DNA from 2 places in the Ectothiorhodospira variabilis genome. Region 1 is predicted to be linked to the other one. Evidence: predicted binding sites of a transcription regulator. Region 1 holds the regulator's gene; the other holds the start of a gene.
The links. The regulator sigma-54, encoded in region 1, starts transcription at its own class of promoters, with help from an activator protein. The targets are predictions, from matches to a motif close to TGGCANGNTNCNTGCTT.
Positions count from the first base shown of each region.

Region 2: flgA (flagellar basal body P-ring formation chaperone FlgA) is a predicted target of sigma-54. The motif match lies at 6,912-6,928, and genes of this name have one in related genera.

Region 1 covers NZ_JAJNAO010000002.1:186,948-194,809, forward strand. The annotation lists gene lptB (LPS export ABC transporter ATP-binding protein) at 1-654, shown strand, start outside; gene LPW30_RS03505 (RNA polymerase factor sigma-54) at 821-2,320, shown strand; gene hpf (ribosome hibernation-promoting factor, HPF/YfiA family) at 2,383-2,706, shown strand; gene LPW30_RS03515 (PTS sugar transporter subunit IIA) at 2,714-3,181, shown strand; gene hprK (HPr(Ser) kinase/phosphatase) at 3,186-4,133, shown strand; gene rapZ (RNase adapter RapZ) at 4,130-4,990, shown strand; gene LPW30_RS03530 (PTS sugar transporter subunit IIA) at 5,012-5,407, shown strand; gene LPW30_RS03535 (HPr family phosphocarrier protein) at 5,408-5,677, shown strand; gene thiC (phosphomethylpyrimidine synthase ThiC) at 5,707-7,596, opposite strand; TPP riboswitch at 7,638-7,731, opposite strand; gene pap (polyphosphate:AMP phosphotransferase) at 7,788-7,862, opposite strand, start outside.
Region 2 covers NZ_JAJNAO010000003.1:191,756-199,617, forward strand. The annotation lists gene LPW30_RS05705 (BCD family MFS transporter) at 1-22, shown strand, start outside; gene pufA (light-harvesting antenna LH1, alpha subunit) at 525-722, shown strand; gene pufB (light-harvesting antenna LH1, beta subunit) at 780-917, shown strand; gene LPW30_RS05720 (hybrid sensor histidine kinase/response regulator) at 1,273-4,293, shown strand; gene LPW30_RS05725 (flagellar brake protein) at 4,309-5,058, opposite strand; gene LPW30_RS05730 (flagella synthesis protein FlgN) at 5,179-5,661, opposite strand; gene flgM (flagellar biosynthesis anti-sigma factor FlgM) at 5,666-5,977, opposite strand; gene flgA (flagellar basal body P-ring formation chaperone FlgA) at 6,068-6,850, opposite strand; gene LPW30_RS05745 (chemotaxis protein) at 7,014-7,862, shown strand, end outside.

The DNA of each region.
Region 1 (7,862 bases):
CACATCAACAGCGGTGAGGTGGTGGGCCTGCTGGGCCCCAATGGCGCCGGCAAGACCACCTGCTTCTACATGATCGTGGGCCTGGTACCCTGCGACGAAGGCCAGATCCGTCTGGATGGCCGCGACATCACCCGACTGCCGATGCACGCGAGGGCCCGCATGGGCGTGGGCTATCTGCCCCAGGAGCCCTCGGTATTCCGCAAGCTCTCCGTGGCAGACAACATCATGGCCGTGCTGGAGGTCCGCCGCGACCTCAACAAGGCCCAGCGCCTGGAGAAGATGGAATCCCTGCTGGAGGAGTTCCAGATCCAGCACATCCGCGACAACGCCGGGGTCAGTCTCTCCGGTGGCGAACGACGGCGCGTGGAGATCGCCCGTGCCCTGGCCACCGAACCGGCCTTCATCCTTCTGGACGAACCCTTCGCCGGCGTGGACCCCATCTCGGTGATCGAGATCCAGCGGATCATCACCCATCTCACGTCACGGAACATCGGCGTACTGATCACCGACCACAACGTGCGCGAGACCCTGGGCATCTGCAACCGGGCCTACATCCTCAGTGGCGGGCACATCATCAGCCAGGGCGCGCCGGAAGACGTACTGGCCGACCCGCAGGTCCGCCGCGTCTATCTGGGGGAGAACTTCCGCCTGTGAAGCCAAGCCCCCCCGTTCAGCATGCGGTTTTCGGGACATGGGTCCCATTTTTGCTGGCACACCGTATAATCTCCCCTGAAAGCATCATTTACGCCGGGGGCCTGCCCCCGCCTTCATCATCAGGCATCAAAGACCCGGGCCCCGGCCCGATGGCGCACATCGTGCTATGTTGAAACCGTCCGTCCAGCTCCGGCTGGGTCAAAACCTGACCATGACCCCCCAGCTGCAGCAGGCCATTCGCCTGCTGCAGCTCTCGACGCTGGAATTGCAGGCCCAGATCCAGGAGACCCTGGAAACCAACCCCATGCTCGAGGCCGTGGAGGGCACGGAGGCCGATCAGGAGACCGCCAGCGAGGAGCCTCGCGAGCAGGAGCAGGCCGAAACCTCCGAGGCAGCAGAAGCAGCGGAGGCCGCCGCCGAGACGGAAGGCAACGCCGACGGCAGTCAGGAGCAGATCCCCGACGAATTACCGGTGGACAGCAACTGGGACGACATCTACGATGTGCCCCCTTCCAGCGCCGGACAGTCGGACCACGACGGGCGAGACCTTTTCGAGAACCAGACCGGCCCCTCGGAAAGCCTGCATGAACACCTCATGTGGCAAGTGCACCTGTCGTCCATGAGTGAGCGTGACCGGGCCATTGCCTTGACCATCATCGATTCCATTAACGAAGACGGCTATCTGGCCGAACCCATCGAGCAGATCCATGCAACCCTGGCCACGGACCGGGAAATGGACCTGGAACTGGATGAGGTGGAAGCCGTACTGAACATGGTTCAGCACCTGGACCCGGTGGGCGTGGGCGCACGTGACCTGGCCGAGTGCCTGACCCTGCAACTGGCTCAGTTCCCGGAGGACACCCCCTGGCTGGCCGAGGCCCGCGCCCTGGCCCGCGAACACCTGGATGCCCTGGGTGCGCGTGACTACAAGGGCGTGCAGCGGCGCCTGGGGCTGGATGATGGCGAGTTGCAGCAGGTGATCGCCCTGATCCAGACACTGAACCCGCGCCCGGGCGGGCTCATCAGCAGCAGTTCGCCCGAATACATCATCCCTGATGTGTTCGTGCGCAAGCGCGAAGGCCGCTGGCAGGTGGAGCTCAACCCGGAAATCGCGCCGCGCTTGCGGGTGAACCCCCTGTATGCCAGTTTCGTGCGCCGCGCCGATTCCAGCCAGGACAACACCTACATGCGCAACAGCCTCCAGGAGGCACGCTGGTTCATCAAGAGCCTGCAAAGCCGCAACGAAACGCTGCTGCGGGTGGGCACAGCCATCGTGGAGCACCAGCGTGCCTTCCTGGAATACGGTGACGAGGCCATGAAACCCCTGGTGCTGCGCGATATCGCCGAGCAACTAGAGATGCATGAGTCCACCATCTCCCGGGTGACCACCCAAAAATTCATGCATACCCCCCGGGGCATCTACGAATTCAAGTATTTCTTTTCCAGCCACGTGGGCACGGCCGACGGCGGTGAGTGTTCAGCCACCGCGATACGCGCCATGATCCGCAAGCTGGTTGCCGAGGAGCCCCAGGGCAAACCCATGAGTGACAGCAAGATCGCCCAGGTCCTGGTGGATCGCGGCATTCATGTGGCACGACGCACGGTCGCCAAGTACCGTGAGGCCATGTCCATTCCGCCATCCAACGAACGCAAGCGGCTCGTTTGAAGCAAACCCACGCAGCCGTCCTGATCATTACCCATCCCTATCCATTCCCAAGGAGTCATCTCATGCAGATCAACCTCACCGGTCATCACGTCGACCTGACCGACGCTCTGCGCAACTACGTCAACGAGAAGTTCGAGCGCCTGGAGCGGCATTTTGACAACGTCATCGACGTGCATGTGATCCTGACCGTGGAGAAGCTGCAGCAAAAGGCCGAGAGCAACCTGTTGCTCAGCGGTAACAGCATCCATGCCGAGGCCACGCATACGGACATGTACGCCGCCATCGACGCCCTGGTGGACAAACTGGATCGCCAGGTGGTGAAGCACAAGGAGAAGCTCAAGGACCACCACCGGGCGGAAGGCTCCCACCGCAACCACATCGAGTGAGCGTTTCATGAACATCGGTGATCTTCTCGCCCCTGAGCGGGTGCACTGCCAGACGGACGTGAGCAGCAAGAAACGTGCGCTGGAGATGCTGGGCGAGATGCTCTCCAATCATCTACCCAAGCTCACCCAGGGCGAGATCTTCGACAGCCTGCTGGCCCGGGAGCGCCTGGGCAGCACGGGCCTGGGGCATGGCGTGGCCATCCCCCACGGTCGACTGGCCGGCGCCAGCGAGGCCTGTGCCGCGCTGCTCAAGCTGGAAAAGGGCGTCGACTACGATGCCCCCGACAGTGAGCCGGTGGACATCCTGTTCGCGCTGGTGGTGCCGGCAGACTGCACGGACGAGCATCTCCAGATCCTCGCGTTGCTGGCAAGGATGTTCTCCGATCCGGAGACGCTGGCCCGGCTGCGCAGCACCTCCGGTCCTTCGGACCTGCTGACTCTGGTGCGGGAATGGGACACCGAAGCCCCGGGATGAGCCCATGACCGACTCGCTCACCGTCAGCAACATCATGGAGGTCATGGAGGAGCGCCTGGGCCTCACCTGGGTGGCGGGTACTCAGGGGGGTGGCCGGAGCATATCGCACCGGTCCACCCCCCATGGCAGTCCGTCCCTGGTGGGTCACCTGAACATCATCCACCCCAACCAGATCCAGGTACTGGGGAATGATGAGATGCGCTACCTGTGGTCGCTGCGCAAGAACTCCCAGCGAGACATTCTGGAGCAATTGTGCAGCGGCGCCTCCTCCATGCTGATCGTGACCGATAACCTGGAGCCCCTCCCGGAGCTGCGCACCCTGTCGGAGCGCCAGTCGGTGCCGCTGCTGCGCACCGCCCTGCCCAGCCATGAGCTGATCAATATCCTGCGTTACTTCTTCAGCAACAAGCTGGCGGAGACCACCACCCTGCACGGGGTGTTCATGGAAGTGCTGGGAATCGGGGTGCTCTTGACCGGCGATAGCGCCGTGGGAAAGAGCGAACTGGCCCTGGAGCTCATCAGCCGGGGCCACCGCCTGGTGGCGGACGATGCCCCGGAATTCGCCCGCATCGCCCCGGACATCCTGCGTGGCACCTGCCCGCCGGTGCTGGAGAATTTTCTCGAGGTGAGGGGGCTGGGCGTGCTCAATGTGAAGGCCATGTACGGCGATAGCGCCATCAAGAACAGCAAGTACCTGCGCCTGATCATCGATCTCAAGGATCAGGCCAAGGTGCAGGCCGAGGATATCGACCGCCTGCACGGGGTGCGCTACACCCGGGTGGTGCTGGGGCTGGAAATCCCGGTCATCACCCTGCCGGTCGCCCCGGGACGCAACCTGGCCGTCATGGTGGAAGGCGCGATTCGCAACCACCTGCTGCGCCTGCGCGGTTATTATGCCGGCGACGACCTGGCTGCCCGACAACGCAAGCAGATGCAGAGCGAAAGCCCATGAAGCTCATCATCGTCAGTGGCCTGTCCGGCTCCGGCAAGACCGTGGCCCTGCATGCCCTGGAGGATGCGGGCTATTACTGCATCGATAACCTGCACCTGGGCCTGCTCACAGCGGTGGTCGCGCAGCTGCGCAGCCCCCGCCTCACCCTGTACGACGAGGCCGCCGTGGGCATCGACGCCCGCAGCGGCATCGAGGAACTGGATCGTTTCGACACCATCGTCGAGGAGATCCGCGCCATGGGCGTGGATCTGCAGATCATCTTCCTCCAGGCAGAGGAGGAGACCCTGCTGCGACGCTTCAGCGAGACCCGTCGACGGCATCCCCTCACCCGCGACGGCGTGCCCTTGTGGGAGGCCATCCATCTGGAGCGCAAGCTGCTCTCCAATATCGCCAACCATGCCGATCTCGCCATCGACACCACCCGCACCAACGTGCACCAGCTGAGTCAGACGATCCGTGAGCGTGTGGAACAGGCCGCCGACCGGGGCATCTCCCTGCTGATCCAGTCCTTCGGTTTCAAGCATGGCGCACCAGTGGACTCGGATTTTGTCTTCGATGTACGCTGTCTTCCCAACCCTCACTGGGAACCGCTGCTGCGCGGCCTTACCGGCCGTGACGAGGAAGTGGCCCGATTCCTGGACAATCACCCCATGGTGGAGGAGATGTTTGCCTCGTTGCGCGACTTCCTGACCACCTGGATCCCGCGATTCGAGGGTGAAAACCGCTCATACCTGACCGTATCCATTGGTTGCACTGGCGGGCAGCATCGCTCAGTCTATCTAGCGGAGAGACTGGCGGAACATTTCCGCGGCCTCAGGGGCGAGGCGGTGAGCACCCGTCACCGTGAACTTTCCTGATCCTTGAACCGGGATGCCAGCATGTCCGTCGGACTCATGATCATTACACACAATCACATCGGGGAAGACCTGCTCAACACGGCGCGTTCCATGATGGGCACCATCCCGCTGGAAACGTACTGCCTGGCGGTCTCCCAGTCCGGTGACCCGGACATCCTCCTGGGCAAGGCCATCGATGCCTATCATCGACTCCACCAGGGGGACGGCGTCCTGGTGCTCACCGACATGTACGGCTCCACCCCCAGCAATATCGCCAACCGTCTCACCCAGCAGCCCAAGGTCCAGGTGATCGCCGGGCTGAACCTCCCCATGCTGGTGCGAGTGCTGAACTACCCCACCCTGCGCCTGCATGAACTGGTCAACAAGGCCATCAGTGGTGGCCACGACGGCATCCTTCTCTGCGAGACCCACAGTTAAATGCCCACGCGGGAAGTCGAGATCATCAACAAGCTGGGCATGCATGCACGTGCAGCGGCCAAGTTCGTCAACCTGGCCAGTAGTTATGCGGCTGACCTGGAGGTGGAAAAGGGCAGCCGCCGCGTGAATGGCAAGAGCATCATGGGCATCATGATGCTGGCCGCCAGCCGCGGCACCACCGTGCGCCTGATCGCCGAGGGGGAGGATGCCGAGCAGGCCCTGGAAGCGCTGGAGGGATTGATCGGGGAGCGCTTCGGGGAACCTGAGTAGTCGCAGGCATTGGGGGAAGGCAAGAAAGCCTACACCTCCCGGTACACCTTCCCCCCCTTCTCCACGAACTCCACCGCCTTCTCCTGCATCCCCTTCTCCAGGGCCTCCTCAGCGGACATGCCCTGGCGCGCCGCATACTCCCGCACATCCTGAGTGATCTTCATGGAACAGAAATGTGGCCCGCACATGGAGCAGAAATGGGCCACCTTGTGCGCCTCCTTGGGCAGGGTCTCGTCATGGAATTCCCGCGCCCGCTCCGGGTCCAGCGACAGGTTGAACTGATCCTGCCAGCGGAACTCGAAGCGGGCCTTTGACAGGGCGTTGTCGCGCACCTGTGCCCCGGGGAAACCCTTGGCCAGATCCGCCGCATGGGCGGCGATGCGATAGGTGATGATGCCGTCGCGAACGTCCTGCTTGTTGGGCAGCCCCAGGTGCTCCTTGGGGGTCACGTAGCACAGCATGGCCGTGCCATACCAGCCGATGTTGGCGGCGCCAATCCCGGAGGTGATGTGATCGTAGGCCGGGGCCACATCCGTGACCAGCGGCCCCAGGGTGTAGAAAGGCGCCTCGAAGCAGTCTGCCAGCTCCTTTTCCACATTCTCCTTCACGCGGTGCAAAGGCACATGCCCCGGGCCCTCGATCATCACCTGTACATCGTGCTCCCAGGCGATGCGGGTGAGCTCGCCCAGGGTCTCCAGCTCGGCGAACTGGGCGGCGTCGTTGGCATCGGCCAGGCTGCCCGGGCGCAGCCCGTCCCCCAGGGAGAAGGCCACGTCATAGGCCTTCATGATCTCGCAGATGTCCTCGAAATGGGTGTAGAGGAAGTTCTCTTCATGGTGGGCCAGGCACCACTTGGCCATGATGGAACCGCCCCGGGAGACGATGCCGGTGAGCCGCTGGGCGGTGAGCGGCACATAGCGCAGCAGCACGCCGGCATGGATGGTGAAATAGTCCACGCCCTGCTCTGCCTGCTCGATGAGGGTGTCGCGGAACAGCTCCCAGGTGAGGTCCTCGGCCTTGCCGTCCACCTTCTCCAGGGCCTGATAGATGGGCACGGTGCCGATGGGAACCGGGCTGTTGCGCAGCACCCACTCGCGAGTTTCATGGATGTTCTTGCCGGTGGACAGGTCCATCAGGGTGTCGCCGCCCCAGCGGCAGGACCACACCAGTTTTTCCACCTCTTCGCTGATGCTGGAGGTGAGTGAGGAGTTGCCGATATTGGTGTTGATCTTCACCCGGAAGTTGCGCCCGATGATCATGGGCTCCAGCTCCGGATGGTTGATGTTGGCGGGGATGACGGCGCGGCCCGCGGCCACCTCGTCGCGCACGAACTCCGGGGTGATGACCTCGGGGATGTGGGCCCCGAAAGATTCCCCCGGGTGCTGACGCAGCAGGGCCGCGTATCGAGGGTCGGCGCGCATCTCCTGCAGGCGGCAGTTCTCGCGGATGGCCACATACTCCATCTCCGGCGTCACGATCCCCTGGCGGGCATAGTGCATCTGGGTGATGTTGCGCCCCTCACGGGCACGGCGCGGCGCGCGAATATGCTCAAACCGCAAGGACGCCAACTCCGGATCATCAGCCCGCTCCCGACCAAATCGGGAACTGGGTCCGTCCAGTTGCTCGGTATTGTCCCGCTCCAGAATCCAGGGCTCGCGCAACGCGGGCAGGCCCTTCATCAGATCGATGCGGGCCTCGGGGTCGGTATAGGGGCCCGAGGTGTCATACAGGGTGATGGGAGGGTTGTGCTCGGTACCGGCGCTGGTCTGGGTCTCAGCCAGGGCGACCTCGCGCATGGGTACCTGGATGTCCGGGCGGGAACCGGGCACATGGATCTTGCGGGAGCCCGGGAAGGGCTGGGTGATCTCGTCGGACAGACGGGCGGTTTGCGTGACAAAATCCTGGGGGATGGCGCTCATGCGATGACCTCAAGGGGGCGGCGGTCACCACGGGGCGCGGTTGCGCGCCTCCGAAGCTTCCCTCCGCCGGTATGATCCGGTTCAGGTTCCAAGGGACTGTCTCAGCCCCCTTCGGGGGCACCCCTAGCTTCAGGCGCCCAAGCTAGCCCAGATGCCAGGGCTTGGCAAGCCCGAAGGGCTCCTCGTTCACCTCAACTGATCGCCGCCTCCAGGCGTTCGCACACCGTTTCCAGCACCGTCACCCGCGCAAAGCGCTTGTCGTTGGC
Region 2 (7,862 bases), on a different contig from region 1:
GCCGGACTTCCCCAGCACTTGATGGTGAGGGACTCAGGGGCGTCGCGGTGGCAAGCTGCGGCGCCCCTTTTTTTGTGGTTGTTGCGTGGTTGGTCTGCCCGCTGAGTTGGGGGCTCTCACCGCCGAGTCAAAATGATGATCTGGATCAGAAAAATGACAGCCACGCCTGTGGGTATGGCTTGGTTGGCCATCCTTCGAGTGCCACGATGTTTTTTTAAGGTGCTGATTTTTTTGATTTATTAACGAAGTTGCGGACTGTTCTGTTTCCTCATTCAGTGGTGGTAGGTCAGCTTGACATTTAATCCTGTCAACGTAGACTTACAACCAGACCGAAGCAGGGGTTTTTGGATCAGAAACACCCTGCCAGGCAATAAGCAAAAAAAGACTGTTCAGGGAGTGTCCCGGCCTTTCCTGTCGGGGTCCGTATCTGATTCAAGTGTCAACCGCCACATGTCTGACATGTGGCGGTTGAAAACATCCTGGCCTCCACAGGGGCCTGGTCTTAAACCAAGAGGGCTTTATCTATGAGCGAATACAGACCGAGCAAGCCAAGCAACCCCAGAGACGACTGGAAGCTGTGGCTGGTGGTTAACCCCGGCACCTGGTTGATGCCCATTCTGATCACGGTTCTGGTTGTTGCTCTGGCTGTGCACGCTTTCGTGTACTCCAATGACAACTACAACCCGCTGACCTATGATGCGTCTGCGGAAGTTTCCGAGTAAGTCTGGATTCTCCTGAATCCGACCGACTTCTTGATTACACGTTAGAGGGCTTTCCCAATGAATGACAGCATCTCCGGTCTGACCGAAGAACAAGCCAAGGAATTCCACGAGCAGTTCAAGACCACCTTCACCGTGTTCATGGTGCTGGCGGCTGCTGCCCACTTCCTGGTGTTCCTGTGGAGACCTTTCTACTAAGGTCTTTACCGTCACCTCTTTGAGGTAACGGTGCAGGTAGAGGGGGTTTGGTGTATCCTTCGGCGTGGGATGGTGACTTGCAGAGGCCAGTCCCACGTACAGGTTCACCGGCCCCCTCTACCTTTTTGTGTTTCTGATATGCCCGCTGCTACGCCCCCGCATCGCCCCCTTGCTCGTGATGAGCGCCTTGATGCCGGGCTCACTTCCAACCTCCCCCTTGATTGCCTTGCGTACCCCCGCGCGACGGATGTGTTGAGTCCGTTGGTCCGCTTCGGGCTGTACTAGCATGGCCCGCTCTGATTCCTCGCCTCATCTGATTTCGGGAACGACCGTCAAGGATTCAGATCCCGCTCATGTGATTCGGCCAGGCTTGCTGGTGGTCTTCATGGGCATCATCCTGCTGGTCGTGGCCCTCGCCATGTCGGCCTGGCAGGCGAGCCTGGTGGAATCCAATCAACGCGACCGATTATTGATCCAGGTTGTCGAAGTGGCCAATGCGCTGCACTGGCGACGGGTGGACAGCCTCACGTTCTCCGCCGACGACTTGGGCACGCCGATTTTCGAGAGCATGCGGGTGCAATTGCGGGCACTGGCCGAGCGCCATGGGGGTGGCGAGCTCTGGACGGTTGCGCCACGCAATGGCGAGTGGTTCTTCGGTCCGGAGAGCCTTCACGCGGACGACCCATTGGCCAGCCCGCCGGGCACTCGCTATGAGTCGCCGCCTGATGAGTTGGGCTGGGTTCTTCAGTCTCTGCAGGCCACGACCACGCAGCCCTATGCTGACGAATACGGCGAGTTCGTATCCAGCCTGGCGCCTGTGGTGCATCCGCAAACGGGGCAGTTGCTGATGGTGGTGGGGCTGGACGCTCCGGACACCCTGTGGTGGTCAGAGATCCACCGTGGCAGCCGACCCGCCCTTCTGGCGGGACTGGGCTTGTTAGTGGTCTTTGGCTTTGGGGTGGCCATCGTCACACGGCGTGGCCGAGCCGGGGTCGTTCGACCGGCAGCCCCTTATCTGGAGGCTGCTTTTGTGCTGGTCAGCGGTTTATTGCTGACCGGACTGGGGGTGAGCGTGGCTCAGCAACTGGATCAGCGCGAGCAGCAGACGGAATTTGTACGCCTGGCGGCCCTGCACTCCCAGGCCATGCATGGGGCACAGGCGCCGGTGTCGGGTCCTCTGGTGCTTCCCCCTTTGAGTCAGAGCCAGAGCCTTGCCGGCGACCGGGCCTGGGGAGTGGGTGGGCTGGGGATGCTTTTTACCGTGCTGGCAACCATGCTGGTCATGCTGTTACGGGTTCGGCATTTGTCTGTGGAGCAGCAGGTCAAGGAACGCTCCGGCGAACTGAAGAAGAGTCAGGTGATGCTCAAGGCCATCACCGATGTGGCCCAGGATGCCATCGTCATGATGGATCCTCGCGGCCAGGTGGTCTTCTGGAATAAATCCGCCGAGCGCTTGTTCGGGTATCGCAGGGATGAAGCTGTGGGGCGTGATCTGCACCAGATGGTCATGCCGGGAGGCCCGGGTCCTGAAGTGAACCGGGCCATGCGTCGCTTCGCACAGACGGGGACCGGGGACGCTGTCGATCGGATCGTGGAAGTCTCTGCCCAGCGTCGTGACGGCAGTCGTTTGGCCGGTGAATTGTCCCTCTCTTCGCTGCGGATGACGGATGGCTGGTACGCGGTGGGCATCGTCAGGGACGTGTGTCGGCGCAAGCGCATGGAGCGTCGACTGATTCGCTTGAATGAATGCCTGGCCAGCCTGGGGCCTGACTATCAGGAGAACGTCACGCAAATCACCCAGGTTTGCGGCGAACTGCTGGAGAGTGAAGCCGCGCTGTACAACCGGTTGAAAGAGGGTCGACTCTTTGCCCTGGGGCGTTGGCGAACCCCCGAGGACATGCCCCTGAGTGATGCACCTGAAGGGCATGTTTGCCATGACGTGATCAACGGCACTCTGGGGAAGGCGTACGTGACCGGGGATCTGACGCAGACGCCCTATGCCGAGCAGGACCCCTATGTGAAACGCTACGGGATCAAGTCCTACATGGGCCATGCGGTCCGCTGTCAGGATCAGGTGGTCGGTAGTCTCTGCGTGGTCTCCACCAGCCACATGCAGCCCACGGATGAGGACGAGCGAATCCTCGGGATCCTGGCGGCGGCCCTGAGTGCCGAAGAGGGTCGTCACCTGGCCATGAGTCGCTGGCAGGAGGCCAAGGAGCAGGCGGATCGGGCCAACCAGGCTAAATCGGATTTTCTGTCGCGCATGAGTCATGAACTGCGTACGCCCATGAACGCGGTGCTGGGGTTTTCCCAGTTGCTCGAGGCCGACCCGTCACTGGACGAGGGGCAACAGGAAAGCGTGAGGGAGATCCTGCGCGGTGGGCGTCATCTGCTGGATCTGATCAATGAGGTGCTGGATCTGGCTCGGGTCGAGTCCGGTCGGATCGAGATGTCCATCGAGCCCGTGCTGCTGGGGGATGTAGTCCGTGATTGTCTGACATTGTTGAGGCCATTGGCTCGGGACAAGGGCATCACCATCCACGTGGGTCAGGTGGATCAGATCCTGATGGCCGATCGCACCCGGCTCAAGCAGGTGCTGATCAATCTGATATCCAATGCCATCAAGTACAACTGCCCCCACGGCGAGGTGTGGCTGGATGCCCAGGCACGTGCCGAAGACGTGCGCGTGCGCGTGCGTGACACGGGTCGCGGCGTACCCGAGTCCCTTCGTGACGCCCTGTTTCAACCCTTTGCCCGGCTGCATGAGGACGGCAACGAGTCCATTGAAGGCACCGGTATCGGCCTGGCCATCAGTCGGCGTTTGGTGGAACTGATGGGCGGGATGATCGGCATGACGGGGCAGGAGCAGGGCAGTTGCTTCTGGTTCGAGCTCAAGGCCGGTGAGCCTGCGGCTCAGGAGAGCGGGGATGAGGTCGACCCGTTGCACTCGTCAGCCCCCGTCGCTGCCACCGGTCAGGATCGTCACTTCACGGTGCTGCACGTGGACGATAACCCTGCCAATCTGCGATTGGTGGAGCATGTGCTGCGACAGCGGGTGGGGGTGCAGGTGCTCAATGCCCCTTCGGGTGGTCTGGGTCTGGAATTGGCCAGGGCCCACCGGCCGGATCTGATCATCCTGGATATCAACATGCCGGGGATGAATGGCTATGATGTGCTGCAGCGGCTGCGGCAGGAGCCGGAGACCACTGATATTCCGCTGATCGCCCTGACCGCCAACGCCACCGAAAGGGATATGGAGCGAGGCCGCGAGGCCGGGTTTGATCAGTACCTCACCAAGCCCCTGGATATGGCGCTTTTCATGCGGGTTGTGGAATCGTTCCTGAAGGCCCGCAAGGCGGATCTCACGGAGGTCTGAGATCCGCAGAGGTTTTCAGTCGTCATGCCTGCGATGATGGTGCGTTTCCTCCCGCTCCAGTACCAGCAGGGTTCGCAGCAGGTGGCGCTCGTCCTCCGGGGTCAGGTCGAAGAATCGCCCCCCCACCAGTCTCCGTCCCTTGTCCTTCTCGTCCCTGGCGAACCGTACCTGAAGCCCGCAATCTATGGGGGGGATGCCGGGGAGTTGCAGGCCCTTGACGTCAAGTAGTTCCCGGGCGTTGATGGGGGTGTCCAGGTCGAAATGGGCGCTCAGCCCACCCAGGGACACGTCCACCAGTCGACCGCTGAACTGGCGCCCGTCACGATTGGTGAGCGTCACCTTGGCGCCCAGGGAATGTTCCACGGGGGTTCGGAAGTGGGTGCGTTTTTGTTCCGAGTCCATTTCCTCCGGAAGCCCCAGAACGTAGAAGGCCACGCCATCATGCTCGCCGGTGTGCAGCACCTCGGTGCAGAAATGGGCGCCCATGTCACCGAAGACGGCGTATACATGCATGGGCTGTCCAGGTGCGACCCGCAGGTGCCCCTGGTAGGGCTTGAGTTCCTCCAGGAACAACCATCCGTGGGAAGGATCCATGCGCAGCAATCGGCTGTTGAAGAAGTCCTGTTCATTGCCCAGTCGCACACTGAGCGGCGCATGGCGCGCTTCCAGATCCCTCAATTGTGCCAGGATATCGTCGGCGGTCATCATCGGCTGCCCCACTTCTCCGGCCGGTGCTTCACGGGCCAGTGTCTGCATCTGTGCCATGGCGCTTGTTCCTCCCACGCGGGTAGGTGTGCCTGCGGGTCTGACTAAACCCGTCAATATAAGGTTAGCACAGTGTGGGATACATGGCGGTCGGGAATCGCCGCCGAGTGATGCGCGAGGTCAGGCTTTGGTGATCGGGCGGGATGAGCTTGCCGAGAAGGCGCGACCGCGGGTGTCGTAGAGTTCGGTGCGGGATTCTTCACCGCGCAGGATGTGCAGTGCCTGGTCCACACGGCGTCGGCTGGTTTCCACCACACCGCCATTCACTTGATTCAGGCGATGGCAATGGGACATGACTTCCACCAGGCGATCCCAGACGGGGCGTAGCACGCCCTCTTCGTCCCAGTCGCGCAGCACACAGTCCATGCCGTGGGCATTGGTTTCATAGCCTTCCCGCTGCAGCAGTTCCGTTTGTTGACGCGTCAGCGCTTCCAGTGCCTGTACGCGGCTTTGTTTGTCAGCCACGGCCGCATTCAGTTCGTCCAGGTCACGAGACGCCAGGGCCGCGCCCTCGCGCTGCAAGGCCGATTCCAGGCTGGTGGCCTCACGCACGGACTGACTGAGTATCTGGTCCAGGTGCTCGGGGAAGGGGGTGTGGTTCATGGGATCAGAACAGGGTTTCCGACTTCATGAGCCCTTCTGCCACGGCCTGCGCATTCACCTGGTAGCTTCCATCCTGGATGGCCTGGCGCAGCTCAGCCACGCGCTGCTCATCCACCTGCGGCTGGGAAGCCGCAGTCTGCTCCAGGTCACTGAGGCGTTTTGCGGCCCCGGTGAGGGTGATCTTGTCGGCCGTGTTATCGGCCGGGCTCGGAGCTTGACCGCTCCCCTTGCCGCCACGGGCACTTTCGGACGTGCCGCGGCTGTCACCGGCACCCCGCGCCTGCGGCTGGCTTAGATTCTTGATTTCGATGGACATATCCATTCCTCGCACATACAGACATCGCCTCTCATGGTCCTTTTATCGGCTCATCCTGGGAATTCTTTAACCCGTATTATGTGTCGGGTGTCACATATTAACACCCACCACCCCGGCAGAAAGTACCCGGCCCTCGACGATGCGTTTGGATGACAGGTTGCGGACTCGCACCCGGTCTCCGTAGGAGCCGTCTGCCATGGCCTCACCGGCCATGCGTACAGAGACCACCGAATTTTCCGAGATCAGGGTGACGCGCTCACCCCGATGCACAAGGCGTTGCGGCTCCACCATGTGGGGTGTAAGCACCGTACCACCGCTCAGGGCGCGTCGTAGCACCATGTTCTGGGCGCCTTCCGGGTCCACCAGGTAGCCGCTGTGCAGGCTGTTGAGTTCCCGATGCTCCAGTCTTATATCATTGGAGGATAGTACAGTGCCGCGGGGCAGGGAACGGTCAAGAACCACGACCTCGCCACGCAGGTTGATCTGCATCGGTACATACAGGCTCCAGGGCGCGGGGCCGGGGCAGCGCACGCCCACGGTGGTGTTGCCCACCATGCGCCCCCCGGGCGGAAGTTGGGCTTCCAGAGGGGCGCCGCAGGCCCGCAGCCGGAGTCGCGGGTCAAGTCGTCCCGGGACTACGCGCACCTCAAGGGCGTCGCCATGATGCTGTCGTGCCTGCTCGGTGAGAAACTCCCGGGCTGCCTTGAGAATGTTGCCGTGCGGTTCAACCTCCGAGCTCAGGGCTGTGGGCGGCAGTGCCAGTGCGCACAGGGCCAGGCACGACAGGACTGACCCTCTCCACCCACGGCGTCCATGAACGGAGCGGGGGCCATGAGCCCGGGGTATGAGACAGATATGTATGAGTTGGTTCATAATCGTGATCCGCGCAATCGTTGCCGGGATTCCGGCGCCGGGGGCTATTGGTGTCAAGAGGATGCAATCCCGGTGCCAGATCAGGTATCAAGGATTGCCCCAGACCGCCGATAACCCGGTCGACTGGCCATGTTTATCCCCGGGTGTTCCGCAGGAGGGGCCCATGAGCGACTTGATGGATGGTGTCAATCGGCGTACCCAGATGGTGGGGCAGAACCGCCTTGAGTTGTTGCTGTTCTCCCTGGGTACGCGACAGATGTTTGCCATCAACGTCTTCAAGGTGCGTGAGGTGATCGCCTGCCCACCCCTCAATCGCATGCCCAGCGCCCATTCGGTGGTGCGCGGCGTGGCCACCCTGCGAGGGCAGACCGTCTCGGTGGTGGACCTGGCCAACGCCATCGGCATGGCAGCGCCGGAACACGAGCAGAAGGCCTTTGTCATCCTCACCGAGTTCAACCGCTCGGTACAGGGCCTGCTGGTGGCCTCGGTGGATCGCATCATCAATCTCAACTGGGATCAGATCCGGCCGCCGCCGCGGGGCACGCACAAGGACAGCTTTTTGACGGCTGTCACCCAGGTGGAAGACCGCCTGGTGGAAATCATCGACGTGGAAAAGGTCCTGGAGATGGTCACTGGTCCTTCCAGGGATGTGGACGAAGCCCTGTCCCGTAACATCCGCGAGGGTGGGCGGGTGCGCCGTGCCCTGGTGGCCGACGATTCTTCGGTAGCCCGCAAGCAGATCGTGCGCGCCCTTACCCAGATCGGTGTCGAGGCCATTGTGGCCAATGACGGTCAGCAGGCCCTCAACAAGCTCAAGGACATGGCACGGGAGGGCCCCATCGATGAGCAGATCGGCATGGTGATCTCGGATATCGAGATGCCCGTCATGGACGGGTACACCTTATCTTCGGAGATCCGTCAGCTGCCGGAGTTGTCGGGACTGTACGTCCTGTTACATTCCTCCCTGAGTGGTACCTTCAACGAGGCCATGGTGCGTCAGGCGGGGGCCAAT